Regions from separate parts of the Clostridium sp. LIBA-8841 genome, predicted to be linked through region 1. Evidence: a T-box and tRNA genes for the amino acid it is inferred to sense, from the RefSeq annotation. Region 1 holds a T-box; the other holds one or more tRNA genes.
What was found. A T-box is a leader RNA that pairs with one kind of tRNA and senses whether it is charged. The one in region 1 lies ahead of leuS (leucine--tRNA ligase), so its partner is inferred to be a tRNA-Leu.
Positions count from the first base shown of each region.

Region 2: it has a tRNA-Leu gene. The T-box ahead of leuS (leucine--tRNA ligase) is inferred to sense a tRNA for this amino acid. The anticodon was not compared.

Region 1 is NZ_CM173488.1:959,911-968,363, forward strand. It holds gene AC2A4K_RS04080 (pectate lyase-like adhesive domain-containing protein) at 1-658, shown strand, start outside; gene leuS (leucine--tRNA ligase) at 806-3,256, opposite strand; T-box leader at 3,347-3,553, opposite strand; gene AC2A4K_RS04090 (hypothetical protein) at 3,714-3,857, shown strand; gene AC2A4K_RS04095 (hypothetical protein) at 4,017-4,190, shown strand; gene AC2A4K_RS04100 (hypothetical protein) at 4,226-4,405, shown strand; gene AC2A4K_RS04105 (chloride channel protein) at 4,447-5,703, shown strand; gene AC2A4K_RS04110 (NUDIX hydrolase) at 5,833-6,399, opposite strand; gene AC2A4K_RS04115 (hypothetical protein) at 6,860-7,219, shown strand; gene AC2A4K_RS04120 (S8 family serine peptidase) at 7,630-8,453, shown strand, end outside.
Region 2 is NZ_CM173488.1:3,448,050-3,456,502, reverse strand. It holds gene glmS (glutamine--fructose-6-phosphate transaminase (isomerizing)) at 1-34, shown strand, start outside; gene AC2A4K_RS15340 (hypothetical protein) at 52-222, shown strand; gene AC2A4K_RS15335 (class I SAM-dependent methyltransferase) at 479-1,291, shown strand; gene AC2A4K_RS15330 (5-formyltetrahydrofolate cyclo-ligase) at 1,564-2,145, shown strand; gene AC2A4K_RS15325 (M3 family oligoendopeptidase) at 2,237-3,931, shown strand; gene thrS (threonine--tRNA ligase) at 4,015-5,946, opposite strand; T-box leader at 6,034-6,252, opposite strand; tRNA gene AC2A4K_RS15315 (tRNA-Leu) at 6,495-6,578, shown strand; tRNA gene AC2A4K_RS15310 (tRNA-Gly) at 6,583-6,656, shown strand; tRNA gene AC2A4K_RS15305 (tRNA-Gly) at 6,666-6,740, shown strand; gene AC2A4K_RS15300 (GDSL-type esterase/lipase family protein) at 6,981-8,453, shown strand, end outside.

The DNA.
Region 1 (8,453 bases):
TCTTAATAGAGATTTTTTTACACTACAGGGAGATGGAATAGTATTAAAAAATTTAAAGATAATATGTAATGATGAAAATGAGGGAGATAGTGGTAAGAATAATCTTATTAATATTTCAGGAGATAATATAACTTTAGAAAACGTTTTGATAAGATCTAACTTTAATAGAGCAGTTAGTATTTCAGATGGAAAAGATATTAATATAAATAATTGTAGAATAGAAAATAATCAAGACAATGGAAATGGATTAAAAGTTGAAAATGGACAAGTAAATTTAAATAATTTTGATTTGAAAAATAAAAGTGGAATTGGCCTTGATATTTTAGGAAAAGATTCAAAGGTTAATTTAGTTGGAGATATAAAAATAAGTTCTCCAATTGAGATAAGGGGTCAATTTAGAGATGGTGGCAGTATAAGTTGTGATAACAATCAACTAATTCACGAAAAAAGAGTTTTTGGTTATACTTATTATGATGTTGCAAAAGAAACAGAACTAATTAGAAATAAAGTAGAGTTTTTAGAGGCAATAGATAATAATATTGTTAAGAATATGAAATTAATGGATAATATTGATTTAAGAGGATATGAATCAGAATATTATAAGGTTTTTGAAAAAGAATTAAAAATTGATAAAAATAATTATCACATAACAATGTAAAAGATAAAGGTATCTAAACGGAGTCAAATCTCAGCGTTTAGATACCTTTTTATAATATAATATATAACTTGATGTTAAAAAGTGTTAATTATTAAGGTTAATTAGTAATTTTCAATTAATCAAAAAATTTGCAACGTTAATATTATATTACTTAACAACTATATTTACAAGTCTACCTTTTATAACTATTACTTTAACAACTGTTTTTCCTTCAGTTGCAGCTACGATTTTCTCATCGGCTAAAGCAGCAGCCTTGATTCCTTCTTCATCTAAATCAGAAGAAACCATTATTTTGTTTTTGATTTTTCCGTTAACTTGAATAGCTATTTCAACTTCATCTTTAACTAAAGCTTTAGGGTCAAATTTTGGCCATGCTTCATTGAAGATTGAGTATGAATTTTCAAGTAAGTTCCATTGTTCTTCACTAAAGTGAGGTGCAAATGGTGCTAATAATCTTAAATAATCAGAAACAACTTCTTTTAAGAAATCAAGATTCATTTCTTTTTCTTGAGTGTATTTAGATAAAGCATTTATGAATTCCATCATTCTAGCTATTGCTGTGTTAAATTGAAGTTTATCTGTATCATCTGTAACAGATTTTATAGTATTGTGTCTCCAGTAGTTAAGCTCTTTTTCAGCCTTATCTATTGTAGTTTTATTATTTTCACCTTTGTTTATAGCTTCTCTAGCAGTGTCTATGATTCTTTCAATTCTTTCAACGAATCTGTTTACAGATTTGATTCCATCATCACTCCAAGCTCCACCTTCAGTGTAAGCAAAACCAAACATTAGATACATTCTAAATACGTCTGCACCATATTCTTGGATGTAATCATCAGGAGAGATTGTATTTCCTTTAGATTTACTCATTTTTAATCCATCTGGTCCTAAGATTAATCCTTGGTGAGTTAATGAAGTAAATGGCTCATCAAAGTTTAAGTATCCCATATCTCTTAATGCTTTAGTTATAAATCTTGCATAAAGAAGGTGCATACAAGCATGCTCAGGTCCACCAACATATTTATCAACAGGTAAGATCTTGTTGATTAGCTCAGGATTAAATGGAGCCTCTGTGTTTTTATTATCAGGGTATCTTAAGTAGTACCATGATGAACATACGAAAGTATCTAAAGTATCAGTCTCTCTTTTAGCTGGTTTTCCACAGTGAGGACAAGTTGTGTTAACAAATGACTCACTCTTAGCTAGTGGAGATTTTCCGTCTGGAGCAAACTCAACGTCGTATGGTAATTGAACTGGTAATTGACTTTCAGGTACAGGAACTATACCACACTCTTCACAATAAACTATAGGAATTGGAGCTCCCCAATATCTTTGTCTTGAAACTAACCAGTCTCTTAATCTGAAGTTAACTTTCTTTTCTCCAAGATCCATTGAAGCTAGTTTTTCAACTATTTTTTCTTTAGCTTCAGCTGTAGTTAATCCATCAAATTCTCCTGAATTAACTAATATACCATGTTCGCAGAATGGAAGCTCAGTTTCGCTACCATCTTTAGCAGCTATAACCCTGTTTATTGGAAGATTGAATTTTTCAGCGAAAGCAAAGTCTCTTTCATCATGAGCTGGAACGGCCATAACAGCACCAGTGCCATAAGTAGCTAAAACATAATCTCCAACCCAGATAGGAACTTCCTTACCTGTTAGTGGGTGAATAGCATAAGAACCAGTAAATACACCAGTTTTTTCTCTTGAGATAGATTGTCTTTCTATATCAGACTGTTTTTTAGCTTCTTCCTTGTAATTTTCAACAGCTTCTCTTTGGTCTTCTGAAACTATTTGATCTACTAATGGGTTTTCTGGAGCTAAAACAACGTAACTAACTCCACATAAAGTATCAACTCTTGTTGTAAATACATCAAAGCTTAAATCACTATCTTTAACTTTGAAATTAACTTGAGAACCAGTAGATCTTCCTATCCAGTGCTTTTGCATAGAAACTGTTTTTTCAGGCCAATCTAAACCGTCTAATTTATCTAATAATTCATCAGCATAATCAGTTATTTTAAAGAACCATTGAGTAAGATCTTTCTTAGTAACCTCTGTTGAACATCTTTCACATTCACCATCAACAACTTGCTCGTTAGCAAGAACTGTTTGACATGATGGACACCAGTTTACAGGAGCTTTTTTTCTATAAGCTAATCCTTTTTCATATAATTTTAAGAATAACCATTGAGTCCATTTGTAGTATTCTGGTGAACAAGTTACGACCTCATTATCCCAGTTAAACATAGCTCCCATAGCTTTTAATTGTTCTTCCATTTTAGCTATATTTTTGATTGTAGAATCTTGTGGGTGAATTCCTGTTTTTATAGCAAAGTTTTCAGCTGGTAAACCAAAAGCATCGAATCCCATAGGTTGGAATACATTGTATCCTTGCATTCTCTTAAATCTAGCCCATGAATCAACAGGTCCATAGTTAAACCAGTGACCTGCATGTAATTGGCTACCTGAAGGGTATGAGAACATCTCTAAAACATAAAGTTTCTCACCTTCTTTATTTGGATCAAATTTATAAAGGCCTGATTCAGACCACTTATCTTGCCATTTCTTATCTATGGCAGTACTGTAGTTACCCATTAACTAATCCTCCTCTAAGTTTATATAATTAATATTATTTACCAGAATCAAATAAAAACAAACAAAAAAAAACCTTTGTCTCTTAAAATATTAAGAGACGAAAGGATATTCGCGGTACCACTCTTATTAGGAAAATTTCTTTTCCTCACTCGATATTATAACGGGATTTCCCGTATGTGCTTTTTTTCACACATATGCTCATAGGCAAGTTCATATTTTCATACCATTGTGTCACAGCAAACCACAACTCTCTTTAGGCTATGAAGTAATATTACTACTCCTAATCAAAGCTTTTAATGATTCAGTTTTTATATATTATATATCAAAAGTTTAAAATAAGTCAATTAAAGTTTCTAATAAATACCTAGGATGAAAAATTTATAATTACAAAAGATATTTTTGAAGTATTTTTATTTAAAATTAAGCTTCAATAGAAATAGAAAGAGGTAAAATAATTATGGAAAAAAAATTAAAATCAGCAACAAATAATCAATGGACATCAACAACTGTTGATCCTAACATGGTTCCTGCGAAGGATAGGCAACCAAAGACTGCAGGAGATAACCAATGGACATCAACTTCTAAAAACCCAATGAAATAGCAAGATTATGGACTTAATTTAGAAATCAAATTTTTCTAAATTAAGTCCATTCTTTTTATTAATTTAAAAATCAACTTTCAATAAGTAATCAAATTTAAGTTAAGAAAATATATTAAGTTAAAAGGATTAAAGTTAATTAATGTTTCAAAGGAGGAGAGTATGTTAAGTGGATTATTGGGAGGTCTATTTGTTGCATGGATTTTAAGTTTATTTGATTTTGATAGTATGGTAATAAATTCAATACATGAGGTTTTTGATATAGAGGTATCAAAAGATCTTTATTATGTTATTTTTGCTTTGATAGGATTAATAAGTCATATTTTGAAATATTGACGTTTTTATATTAGTAAATATAGGGAGTGAATTAAGTGTTAGGTGGATTATTATGGGGTTTATTAATTGCTTGGATATTAAGTATATTTAATTTTGATCGTATGTTTATAAATGCGGTATATGAGCTTTTTGGACTAAGAATATCAAGTGATGTGTATTATGTAGTACTTGCATTATTAGGATTAATATGTGGTATTATAAATAAAGAGGATTAAATGTTACAAAACAAAGGATTAGTTAAGGAGAAACTTTAGGAATGAAAAAATATTTTAGTTTAGGAATTTTAATTCTTTATGGTGTATTTCTAGGAGGAATAGTAGGAGCTGTCAGTTGGCTTTTTTTATCTATTGTTAGTTTAGGAATACATTTTATATGGAATGAATTACCTGGAAAATTTAATTTTCCATACTGGACAATATTAGTATGTAGTATTGGTGGAATTTTAGTAGGATTATGTCAAAAATATTTAGGGGAATATCCAAAACTTATGCCAGAAGTTATGGCAGAATTCAAAGAAACCAAGAGAGTAGATTATAAAAATGTTCCAAAGGCCTGTGTATCAGCCTTAATTACCTTATTTTTTGGAGCAAGTTTAGGACCAGAAGCTGCTCTTGTTAATATTATAGGAGGACTTTCTACTTTAGTTGGAGATGTTTTAAAATGGACTGTTAAGGACAAAGAGTTACAAAAATACGATAGTGTAGTAACACAATTTAGTATGGAAGCTGCATTAGGACTTATATTTCATGCACCATTAATAGGACTAACACCTTTAATAGAAGATGATGATTCTAAAGTAAGAAAGAATATTAAAACAATAATTTATTCAATTACAACAGCTGCTGGATTTGCTGTTTTAATTCTATTATCGCAAATTGATAATAGACCATCTTTTATAGTTCACTTTGGAAATTTTAGTCTTGGAATTGGTGAAGTAGTATCAATAATACCATTAATAGTTTGTGGAATTTTAATGGCATTATTATATGGATTATATGGGAAAATTCTACATAAAGTTTTTTTACCCTTAAAAAACTATAAGATAATAAGAGCATTAATTGGAGGACTAATTTTAGGTATAGTTGGTACACTATTACCATATACACTATTTTCAGGAGAACATGAAGTAAAAGAATTGGTTAAGGAATGGAGTACTTTATCAGTATGGATTCTTATATTAATTAGTTTAGTGAAATTGTTCCTAACAGAGGTTTGTTTATCTACTGGATGGAGAGGTGGACACATATTTCCAGTAATATTTTCAGGAGTTTCAATGGGATATGCTCTTTCAGCCATATTCTCAATTGACCCAGTTGTCACAGTTACTATAATTACAACTGCATTTACAAGTGCGGTTTTAAGAAATGCTGTAGTTACTTTACTTTTGTTAGTATTATTCTTCCCAAGTTCATTAATATGGGTTATGTTAATAGCTGCATTTTTATCAGCTTATGTCTTAAAGAAATGGGATGCACGAGGAAATCAAAAAGAGGATATTAAAAAGGTTGCATAATTTTTATAATAAATAATTAAACTTAAAAATGAATTTAGTAGTTTAAAAGCTATGTCTTAAATAAATAGGATTTTTAGATATTATCTAAAAATACATATGAATTTAAGACATAGCTTTAATTTTTTTATCTTAAAATTTAGTTTGAGTTTCTAGTTTGCTTATTAGCTTTTCATATATTGGAATCATGTGAGGTTCACTACAATAATCTTTTATTTTATCAAAAGGAATCCACATAACACCACTATTTTCATCTTCCTTAAGAGTAAGTGATTCATTTTCAGAGCATTCAATTAAATAAGTAAGATTTAGATGTAGGTGAGATGATACATATTCACCTCTTTTTATATGACCATTTACAGTCAAAACATCTAGTGCAAAAGCTTTCTCTAGAAGAGGTTTAGCATCCTTAACACCAGTTTCTTCTTTTAATTCTTTTAAAGCAACTTGAAGTTGATCTTCATCTCCATCTGAATGACCGCCAGTCCATGCCCATGAATTATATATATTATGATGAATCATCAAAAACTTATTTCTATCTTTATTTACTGCAAAGGCAGAACTAGTTAAATGGGTAATTGTATTATTTCTTGTTAATATATCATCAAAATCATTTAAGCATTTTAAAAATAATTCTTTATCTTTTTTTTCTTGTTCATTAAATGGAATATAATTTTTTATATCCTTAATATAGTTCATCTTAAACACCACCTAAGTATTTTTTTATTTAAATTATATCTCATAATAAAAGGGAATGTATGTTAAAAAGAATAAATTTTTATACTAGGTGCTTAGGTCTCGTTGTTTTAACTTATTTAAAATTTTAATATTAACAATAGAAGATTAATAACATTGATTTATATGATACCATTTATTTTTGAAATTTATTAATTAGAGAATCTCTATGAAAACATATATTTTTGTGCACATTAACAAAAAATTAATTAAAATTTAAATAAATATTTCCTTTTTTTCTTTTGTAAGATATAATCATATTACTAATGGGAATTAAAGTTAATCTAAATAACTTTTAATATTTTATTGCCGATTAGGATCAAAATATAAAAATTATATTATCTTTTTATATAATTAAAAAAGATAGAAATACTAATTATTATAGGTAAAGAGTACAAAGGAAATAAGTAAGGAGATGATTTTGATGGAAAAAAATATAGAAATTAATAAGGGCATAGTTTCAACTTGTAAAGAGGAATATTCAAATGCTATGGCTTTAGTAAAAGAAAAGTTAGAAATATATTTAGATGAGCCAAAAGTTTTTTCAAATGAGTATGCTTTAGGTACACCAGGATTTAAAGATAATTTAAGAGATAATATCCAAAGAGCCTCTGCAATAATTTTTGATTTTGTGGCAGTTTATAAGAGATACGAAGAAAATGAAGATATAAAACATATTTTAGAAAAGGCAAGAAATGTTTATGCTGTATTAGGAGAAGCATCAATAAATATTAATAGTGATGTTTTAGAAGCATTAAGAAGAATTTCAACAATAGAATTTTAATAATTTTTATAAAAAGGTTAGTAACTTTTAAAGTTTACTAGCCTTTTTATTTTTGGCGCTGTTTTATGTGAACATTGGTTTGGGGATAACTCTTCAGATCTAGCTAAAAATCAATACTAGTTTAAAACAGAGTCTTATTTTTCTATAAATTTCAAAGAATATTATTTTCTACATGAAAAAATATTACTAAAGATAAATAAAAAATTAACTTGATCAAGTTAAAAAATAATAAATTTATATTATTAAGAAAATAAATGTAATATATTTACAAAAGAATGGAGTTACATTATAATCGAATTTACATTGATAAAATGATAAAAATATTCATTTTATGTTTGGGGTTTATTAAATAAAATGAAAAAATATTATGTAATTGTTATCAGTGATTTAAATGAAGAGGGGGAAATTTTATGATTAAAAGGAAAGTAAAGTCCATGTGTGGGCTTTCTTTAGCATTGGTCTTAGCCGCTAATGTTAGTCCGGTAGTTTCTTATGCTACGGTTAGAGAGGAAAATGGTAATGACTCTAAAATTACTAGAGAATATAAACTAGATTCTTCATATCTAAAAAAGGATGATGCTGAGGTTGTTGAGAAAAAAATTATTGATGGTGTTGATACAAAAACAGATGAAAATATTTCTGTAATAGTTGAATTTGTAAGTCCACCAAAGGCAGAGGAGTTTAATAAAAGTGGAGAAGCAAAGATGTTTGCCCAAGATAAAGTTGAGAGAGATCATCAAGTTTTTGAGGGATTTTTAAATTCTATGCCTAAAAAATACAACTCAAAAGGTAATACATCTATAGAATATTCTTATAAAGAAGTATTCAATGGGGTTAGTTTAACAATACCAGGATCAGAAGTAAAAAATCTACTTAATTGTTCAGTAGTAAAAAGAATACATCCAGATGTAGAAGTACAAGTAGATTTACCTGAAAAGGTTGAAACTAATAGTGAAGGAATAACTAATAAGCCAGAGGGAAAAATGGCAGATAGTATTCCTCATATTGGAGTAGATGAGTTACACAAAGAAAATGTAACAGGAAAAGGAGTTAAGGTTGGTGTTTTAGATACAGGAATAGACTACAATCATCCAGACTTAACTAATGTATATAAAGGATTTAGAGCTGAAGATGGAGATGCTAATTCTCAAGATATGGACAATGTTATTGGATGGGACTTCATAGGTGGAGATGCAGATCCAATGGAAACTACCTATGAGGATTGGCAAGAGAG
Region 2 (8,453 bases), 1.4 Mb from region 1:
ACGTAACTTAGCTAAATCAGTAACTGTTGAATAAAAAGGGGGATTTTGAATATGAATAATGAGAGTTTATTAAAATTATTAGAAGAGTACAAGGAAACTAAAAAATGTCTTGAACTAGGTTTAAACTGGTTACAAGATAAAGACTATGCTAAAGGTAAATTAGAAATAGTAAATGTAATAATAAAAGATTTAGAATCAGCAATTGGGGCACAAGGAATTTAATTATATAGCTTAAAATTTAATCTTATTTATATGTGTAGAGAGTGTTGGAATTTATAATATATAGGGTTTAAAAATTCTATAAGAGAGTAAATTCCACACTCTCTTTGTTTTTATATGAATAAATAAAAAAATTATGGGCTAGAATGCGCTGAATTAAGAAATATATTGAAAAATAATTTTGGTTGAAGTATAATACTTTCGCTAAAACCTTATAATGCTGAGGAATAAGCTAATATTAATTAATGAGGTATTTACAGTGGAAAAATTTCAAGAAAATAATATTTTAGAAGATAAAAAAGTCTGTATTCAAGAAAATGAAGAGGCTTGGAATAAAGAAACATATGATGCTTGGGTTAAAAGATTTGGGACAGCTGAAGAGGCGGCAGAGAAAATAAAAGCTATGCCTGAGAAAAAGTTAAATGTTTTATTAGATAAGTTTGGAGATGTTAAGGGCAAAAAAATATTTAATCTTATGGGATCTAACGGAAATAAAGCTGTTGCTTTAGCTTTATTAGGTGCAGATGTTACCGTAGTAGATTTTTCAGAGGGAAATAAAAGATATGCTTTAGACTTAGCAAAAGCTTGTGGAGTTGAGATTAAATACATATTAAGTGATGTTTTAAAGATGTCTAAAGAGATATTAAGTGGAGATTACGATATAGTATTTGCTGAAATGGGAATACTTCATTATTTTTCAGACTTAACTCCTTTTATGGAAGTTATATATAGCTTACTGAAAGAGGATGGAAAGGCTGTAATAAGAGATTTTCATCCAGTATCAACAAAGCTTATAACATCAAGAGGAAGCACTGCAAAAGTAAGAAAACATAAGGTTACAGGAGATTATTTTGATACTTCACTAGAAGAAAAAGAGGTTGCTTATTCAAAATACTTAGAAGAAGGTAAGGTTGAGAAAGTACTTCTTCGTAAATGGAATTTAGGTGAAATAGTTACAGCAATAGCTAGTTCAGGGTTAAAAATTGAAAGTTTAGAAGAAGAACCGAATTTATCAAGTGAAGTTTTTGATAAGGGAATTCCAAAGACATTTACAATAATAGCAAAAAAATAAAGTTTTTATATAGGTGTATAAATTGGCAAATTTAATTTGTAGGAATCAATTTATATACCTATTTTTTATTTATAGTATTTTTTTATTTATAGTATTTTTTTATTTATAGTATTAGTTTAAATTAAAAATATTTTAATTAATCTAGTGTGAGTAATGGTAAAATAGAAATTTTCTTTATAATTTATGTATGAACTATAATATTAATTTCTTTCATATAGTATTGCAATACAAAATATGGTAAAATTATTAAAAATCTATGAGGAGTGAGTTCAATGGATAAGGGAGAGTTAAGAAAAGAAATTAAGCTTAAAAGAGAAGTTTTAGATAAAAACATAAAGTTAATGGCTGATGAAAAGATAAGAAAATCACTTTTTGAAAGTGAAATTTATAAAAATAGTAAAGTTGTATTTATATATGTAAACATGGACTCTGAAATAAACACAATAGATATAATAAAGGAATTATTAGCTTCAGATAAAATTGTTGCAGTACCTAAAGTTATTCCAGTAAGCTTAAAGGAAAGACAAATGAAGGCTCTAAAAATAAATTCAATGCTTCAACTAAATGAAAGTGGTGCTTTTGGAATTTTAGAACCAAGTATTGAATGTGAGGATATTAGTGAAGATGTTGATTTAATTATAATACCAGGTCTAGCTTTTGATATGAACGGTAATAGATTAGGATATGGTGGGGGATTCTACGACAGATTTTTAAGTAAATATCCTAATAGTAAAAGAGTAGCTTTATGTTATGATTTTCAAATTTTTGATGAAATTCCACATGAATTCTTTGACGAGAAGGTTGATTTAATAATAAGTGAGGAAAAAATTATTAACTTAAAAAAAGTGAAATAATAAAAGAGTATTTTTGATAATTTAAATTTATTGATAATAATTTTTAGTTGTGCCAAAATTAAAGGAAATAGAATTGTGAGGTGGAAAATGTATGAAATTTGAAGAGTTTAAGTACGAAAGACCTAATATAGAAAAAGACAGAGAAAATATTAGAGTTTTCATAAAAGATTTAGAAAAAGCGAAAGACTTTGATGAAGCTAAGAAAGTCATAGGAGAAATAAATAAAATAAGAAACAATACAGCAACCATGATGGCTTTATCAGAAGTTAGACACACAATAAATACTGAGGATAAATTCTATAATGAAGAAAGTGATTTCTGGGATGAAAATTCTCCTCTTATAGAAGAAGTAAACAATGAGTTCTATAAAGCTTTAATTGATTCACCTTTTAAAGATGAAATAGGTGCTTATTATGGAGAAACTATAATAAAAGAAGCTGAGTATTCACAAAAGAGTTTTTCTAAAGAAGTAATAGAAGACATGCAACTTGAAAACAAATTAGGTAGTCAATATCAAAAGCTTATTGCTTCTGCAAAGATTGATTTTGATGGAGAAGAAAGAACATTAGCACAGCTAGCTCCTTTTGTGACATCATCAGATAGAGATGTTAGAAAAAGAGCTTCAGAGGCTAAATATAATTTCTTTGTTAAGCATGAAAATGAAATTGATGAAATCTTTGATAAGCTTGTAAAGATAAGAACCAGAATAGCTAAAAAGCTTGGTTATAACAATTTTGTTGAATTAGGTTATGTAAGAATGAGAAGATATGACTACAATAAAGAAATGGTTGAAAACTTTAGAAAGCAAGTTGAAGAATTTATAGTTCCTATAGATAGCAAATTATATAAGAGACAAGCTAAGAGATTAGGACTTGAATCATTAAAATATTATGATGAAAAATTTGAATTTTTAAGTGGAAATCCAACTCCAAAGGGAGATTCAAAGTGGATAGTTGAGAATGCAAAGGTGATGTATTCACAGCTTTCAAAAGAAACTAAGGAATTCTTTGATTTTATGGTTGAGAATAACTTAATGGATTTAGTAGCTAAGAAAGGGAAAGCAGCTGGTGGATATTGTACAAACTTCCCTAATTATAAAGCTCCATTTATATTCTCAAACTTTAATGGTACAGCAGGAGATGTAGATGTTTTAACTCATGAAGCAGGACATGCATTCCAAAACTTTAGAAGTTCTTGGATAGAAATGCAAGAATGTCAATGGCCAACTATGGAAAGTTGTGAAATTCATTCAATGAGTATGGAATTCTTTACTTGGCCTTGGATGTATTTATTCTTTAAAGAAGATACAGATAAATATAAGTTCTATCATTTAGGAGATGCAATTAAATTTATACCTTATGGGGTAACCGTAGATGAGTTCCAACACTTTGTATATGAAAATCCAGAGGCTACACCAAAAGAAAGAAAAGATGCATGGAGAATAATAGAGAAAAAATATCTTCCACATAAAAACTATGATGAGTGTGATTTCTTAGAAAGAGGTGGTTGGTGGTTCCAACAAAATCACATATTCCTATCACCATTCTATTATATTGATTATACATTAGCTCAAATATGCGCACTTCAATTCTGGAAAAAAGATAGAGAAAACCATGAAAGAGCGTGGGAAGATTATTTAAATCTTTGTAATATAGGTGGAACAAAAACATTCCTAGGATTATTAAAATACGCCAACTTAAAATCACCATTTGAAAACGGATGTGTCGAAAGTATAGTTGGAGTAGTAGATTCGTATCTAGAAGGCATAGATGATAGCAAATTCTAATATGTAATAAATCAAAAAAGAACTTGGAATAAATTATCCAAGTTCTTTTTGTTTAACTAAGTCTTTTATAGATTTGAAAGTTCTTAGTTTTCTTTGTTAGCTATTTCAAGAACTATTCTATTTACTAATTGATCTAAAGGCATAGCACCTTCTTCACCATTCTTTCTGCTTCTTACAGAAACTTCTCTGTTTTCAGCTTCTTTTTCTCCAACTACTAAGATATAAGGAGATCTCTCTAATCTAGCTTCTCTTATTTTGTATCCTATTTTTTCAGCTCTGTGGTCAGCTTCAACTCTAACGCCTCTTCTTCTTAATTCTTCAACAACTTCATTTGCATAATCAGCATATTTGTCTGAAAGAGGAAGAACTTTAGCTTGAACTGGAGCTATCCAAGTTGGAAGAGCACCTGCATATTTTTCTATAAGCATTGCTAGTGTTCTTTCATAACATCCGATTGAACTTCTGTGAATGATGTAAGGACGTTTCTTTTCTCCATCTTTATCGATGTAGTACATTCCGAATCTTTCAGCTAAAGCAAAGTCTATTTGGATAGTGATGATTGTATCTTCTTTTCCATGAACGTTCTTGAATTGAATATCAAGTTTTGGACCATAGAAAGCAGCTTCATCATCAGCTTCTGTGAAATCTATATTTAAGTGATTTAATATTTCTCTCATTATATTTTGAGTATTTTCCCAAGCTTCAGGATCATTGATGTACTTATCAGTATTGTTTGGATCCCATTTTGAGAATCTGTAAGTAATATCATCAGCTATTCCTAAAGTAGTCATAACATACTTAACTAAGTCAACAGTGTTTTTGAATTCATCTTCTAATTGCTCTGGAGTACATACTATATGTCCATCAGCAAGAGTGAATTGTCTTACTCTTATAAGACCATGCATTTCTCCTGAAGCTTCGTTTCTGAATAGAGTAGAAGTTTCAGCAAATCTTACAGGTAAGTCTCTGTAACTGTGTTGAGTAGCATTGTATATTGCATATTGGAATGGGCAAGTCATTGGTCTTAAAGCAAATACTTCGTTATCTACTTCTTCATCACCTAAAACAAACATTCCATCTTTATAGTGATCCCAGTGTCCTGATATTTTGTAAAGATCACTTTTAGCCATTAAAGGAGTTTTAGTTAAAACATATCCTCTTCTTTGCTCTTCATCTTCAATCCATCTTTGAAGAGTTTGAATGATTCTAGCACCTTTTGGCATTAATAGTGGAAGACCTTGACCTACATTTTCATCAGTAGTGAATATTCCAAGTTCTCTTCCTAATTTGTTATGGTCTCTTTTTTTAGCTTCTTCTAAAGCTTCTAAATAAGCATCTAATTCAGCTTTTTTAGGGAAAGCAGTACCATATACTCTTGAAAGCATTTTATTACTTTCGTCACCTCTCCAGTAAGCACCTGTAGATCTTAATAATTTAACAGCCTTCATTGGCTTAATGCTCATTAAGTGAGGACCAGCACATAAATCAACGAAATCACCTATTTGATAGAATGAGATTATTTCATCTTCTGGTAATTCATTTATAAGTTCAACTTTGTAAGGTTCATCCTTCATAAGTTCTAAAGCTTCATTTCTTGGAAGCTCAAATCTTTTTATTTCAGGATTTTCTTTTATTATTTTTTTCATTTCATCTTCTAATTTGTTTAATTCATCAGCTGTGAATGGTTTCTCAGTGTCAAAATCGTAATAGAATCCATTATCTATTGATGGTCCTATAGCTAATTTGTCTTGAGGGAATAATCTTTTAACTGCAGCAGCTAGTATATGAGAAGCTGTATGGTTAAAAGCGTGTTGTCCTTCTTTAGAATCGAAAGTACAGATTTCTAAGTTGGAATCCTCATTAACTATGAATCTTAAATCCTCAACTTTTCCATTTACTATACCGCAACATGCGTTTCTAGCTAAACCTTGGCTTATGCCTTGAGCTATTTCAAAAACTGATAGTCCAGCTTCAACTTCTTTTATTGAACCATCTTTAAGTGTAATTTTTATCATATCAATTTCTCCTTTCAAAATTATGTTTTTCATATAGTTATTTATCATTCATATAAAATAAAAAACTCTCGTCTCTTTTCTATATAGAAAAGGGACGAGAGTGTATATTCCCGTGGTTCCACCCAAATTGTACTTTAGTAATATTAAATAAAGTACCACTTAAATTAATCGTAACGTGATTATAACGGACTGGATTAGAGTCACTCAGAGGTAGTCTTCAACTAATTCCATTTAAAAGTACTTGCAGCTAATGTACTTTCTCTCTGAAAATGTACCAAAGTTTACTCGTCTCTTCATTGTGTTAATAGATTTATAATATTTACTTTAGATTATAAGTTTATTGGTTTTGTATGTCAATGGATAAAATAATAAAATAAAACTTAATTAAAAATTCTTAGAGTTTGTAAAATATAAGAACAACTTAGTATCTCAATATTATATAATCAAAGTTATACAATTGATACATTTAAATTAAAGTTTTTAGAGAATAATTTACAAAAAAAACTTGAAATAGAGTTTGAAAAATATTATAATTAAAACATAGTTTTGCAGGTGTGGCGGAATTGGCAGACGCACTAGACTTAGGATCTAGCGCCTACGGCGTGGGGGTTCGACTCCCTTCACCTGCACCACTAAGCGGGTGTAGTTCAATGGTAGAACACCAGCCTTCCAAGCTGGATACCCGGGTTCGATTCCCGGTACCCGCTCCAATTAAATATGCGGGAGTGACTCAATGGTAGAGTGTCACCTTGCCAAGGTGAAAGTTGCGAGTTCGAGTCTCGTCTTCCGCTCCATATAAAGCAACTGATATTTCAGTTGCTTTTTTCGTTTAATATAATAAATTAAAAGACTTTTATTCCAAATTTGGAATAAAAGTCTTTTTTTATACAGGAAATATTTTGAGTATAAGTAATTTGTTAAAATAAATCCTGATAAAAAGGTAACCTAAACTTTCTAGTATATTAGTCTTTTCTTAAGAATAAGGATATAAGAGGATATACAACTAATTAAATTTTTGTTTGGGAGAGAAATCTATGAAGAAAAAAGCCATAAGTTTATTATTAGCTACATGTATTGGAGGAACATGCATATTTTCAAATTATGTATCTGTGCTTGCAAATGAAAATAAAGATAACATAATTGAAGAGTTTGAAACTAAAGAACCTAAATTAGACTATGAATTAAATAAGAGCTTCAATGGTATTAATGACTATGTAGATATTACAGAAGACTTAGGGAAGATTGAAAATTTAACAGAGGGAACTATAGCTATTAAGTTTAAGGCAAATAATATTAATACATGGCAAACACTATTTTCTATGAGTGATAAAAATGATTCTAATAGTAGATTATTTGTTGGTATAACTAATACAGGTCGAATTCGATATGAAGTCAGAGAAAATGGACAATTAAAGCTAGGGTTTGAGTGGCCACATAGAAATTATAATGATGGAAAGTGGCATGGACTTGTTGTGAATATAGGGGGAGAGAATGGAGCAGAGTTATATGTAGACGGAAGTAAGTTATATTCTACTGGTAATAATATTAACATGAGCTTTTTTAATGGAGTAAATACGCCAAATAATTTAAATATAGGTAGAATATTAACCAGTGAAAATCAGAATGGACAATGGTATTTAAATGGAGAGATATCAAATATAAAAGTTTTTGATACGGCATTAAGTTCCAGTGAGTGTTTAGCTTTAAGTGAAGTAAATGAAGAATCTAACCCGGAACCAGAGGGAGAAAAGGAAGAGTTAATTAAAATGCTAAAAGGAGATAAGGATTTAAACGTAGTATTTACTGGAGATAGTATAACTCATGGCCCATTGCATACAAAAGGATACAGAAGTTACTCAGAACATTTTAGTGAAAGATTAAAAGGAGAAAGTATAAATAGAGTTACTAAAGAGGATAGTATGGTTTTTAATACTGGGGTTTCTAGTGCCACCACTAGAAATATAATAAACGGATTCGATACTTGGGTTAGTTTATATAATCCAGATATAGTCTTTATAATGATTGGTATGAATGATTCATCTAATCAAATGGTTCCTTTAGATGAATATAAAAGAAATGTAAGAGAGCTTGTTGATAGAGTAAGAGAAGGAGGAGCTATACCAGTTCTTCAGACAAGTAACACAATAAGAATGTCTTCTAATAGAGAGAGTCTTCCACTTTATATGGATGCTGTTAGAGAGATTTCAAGAGATAAAAATGTTACCTTAATAGATCATTATAAACATTGGGAAGATTTAGAGAAAGAAAATCCTAATATTAAAAATGAATTTTTGAATGATTCAATTCATCCAAATGAAAAAGGACATTTAGAAATGGTTAAGCTTATTTTTAAGGAACTAGAAATTTTTGAGGATGATAGTTATACCTGTAATTTAAATTATCCAATAAAAATAGAAAATGATTTTGGAAGGAGTGTAGATACAACATATTACCCTAAATATGAAGGCATAGAAGGAAAAGAAAGTTTAATCAATTATAATCTAGAT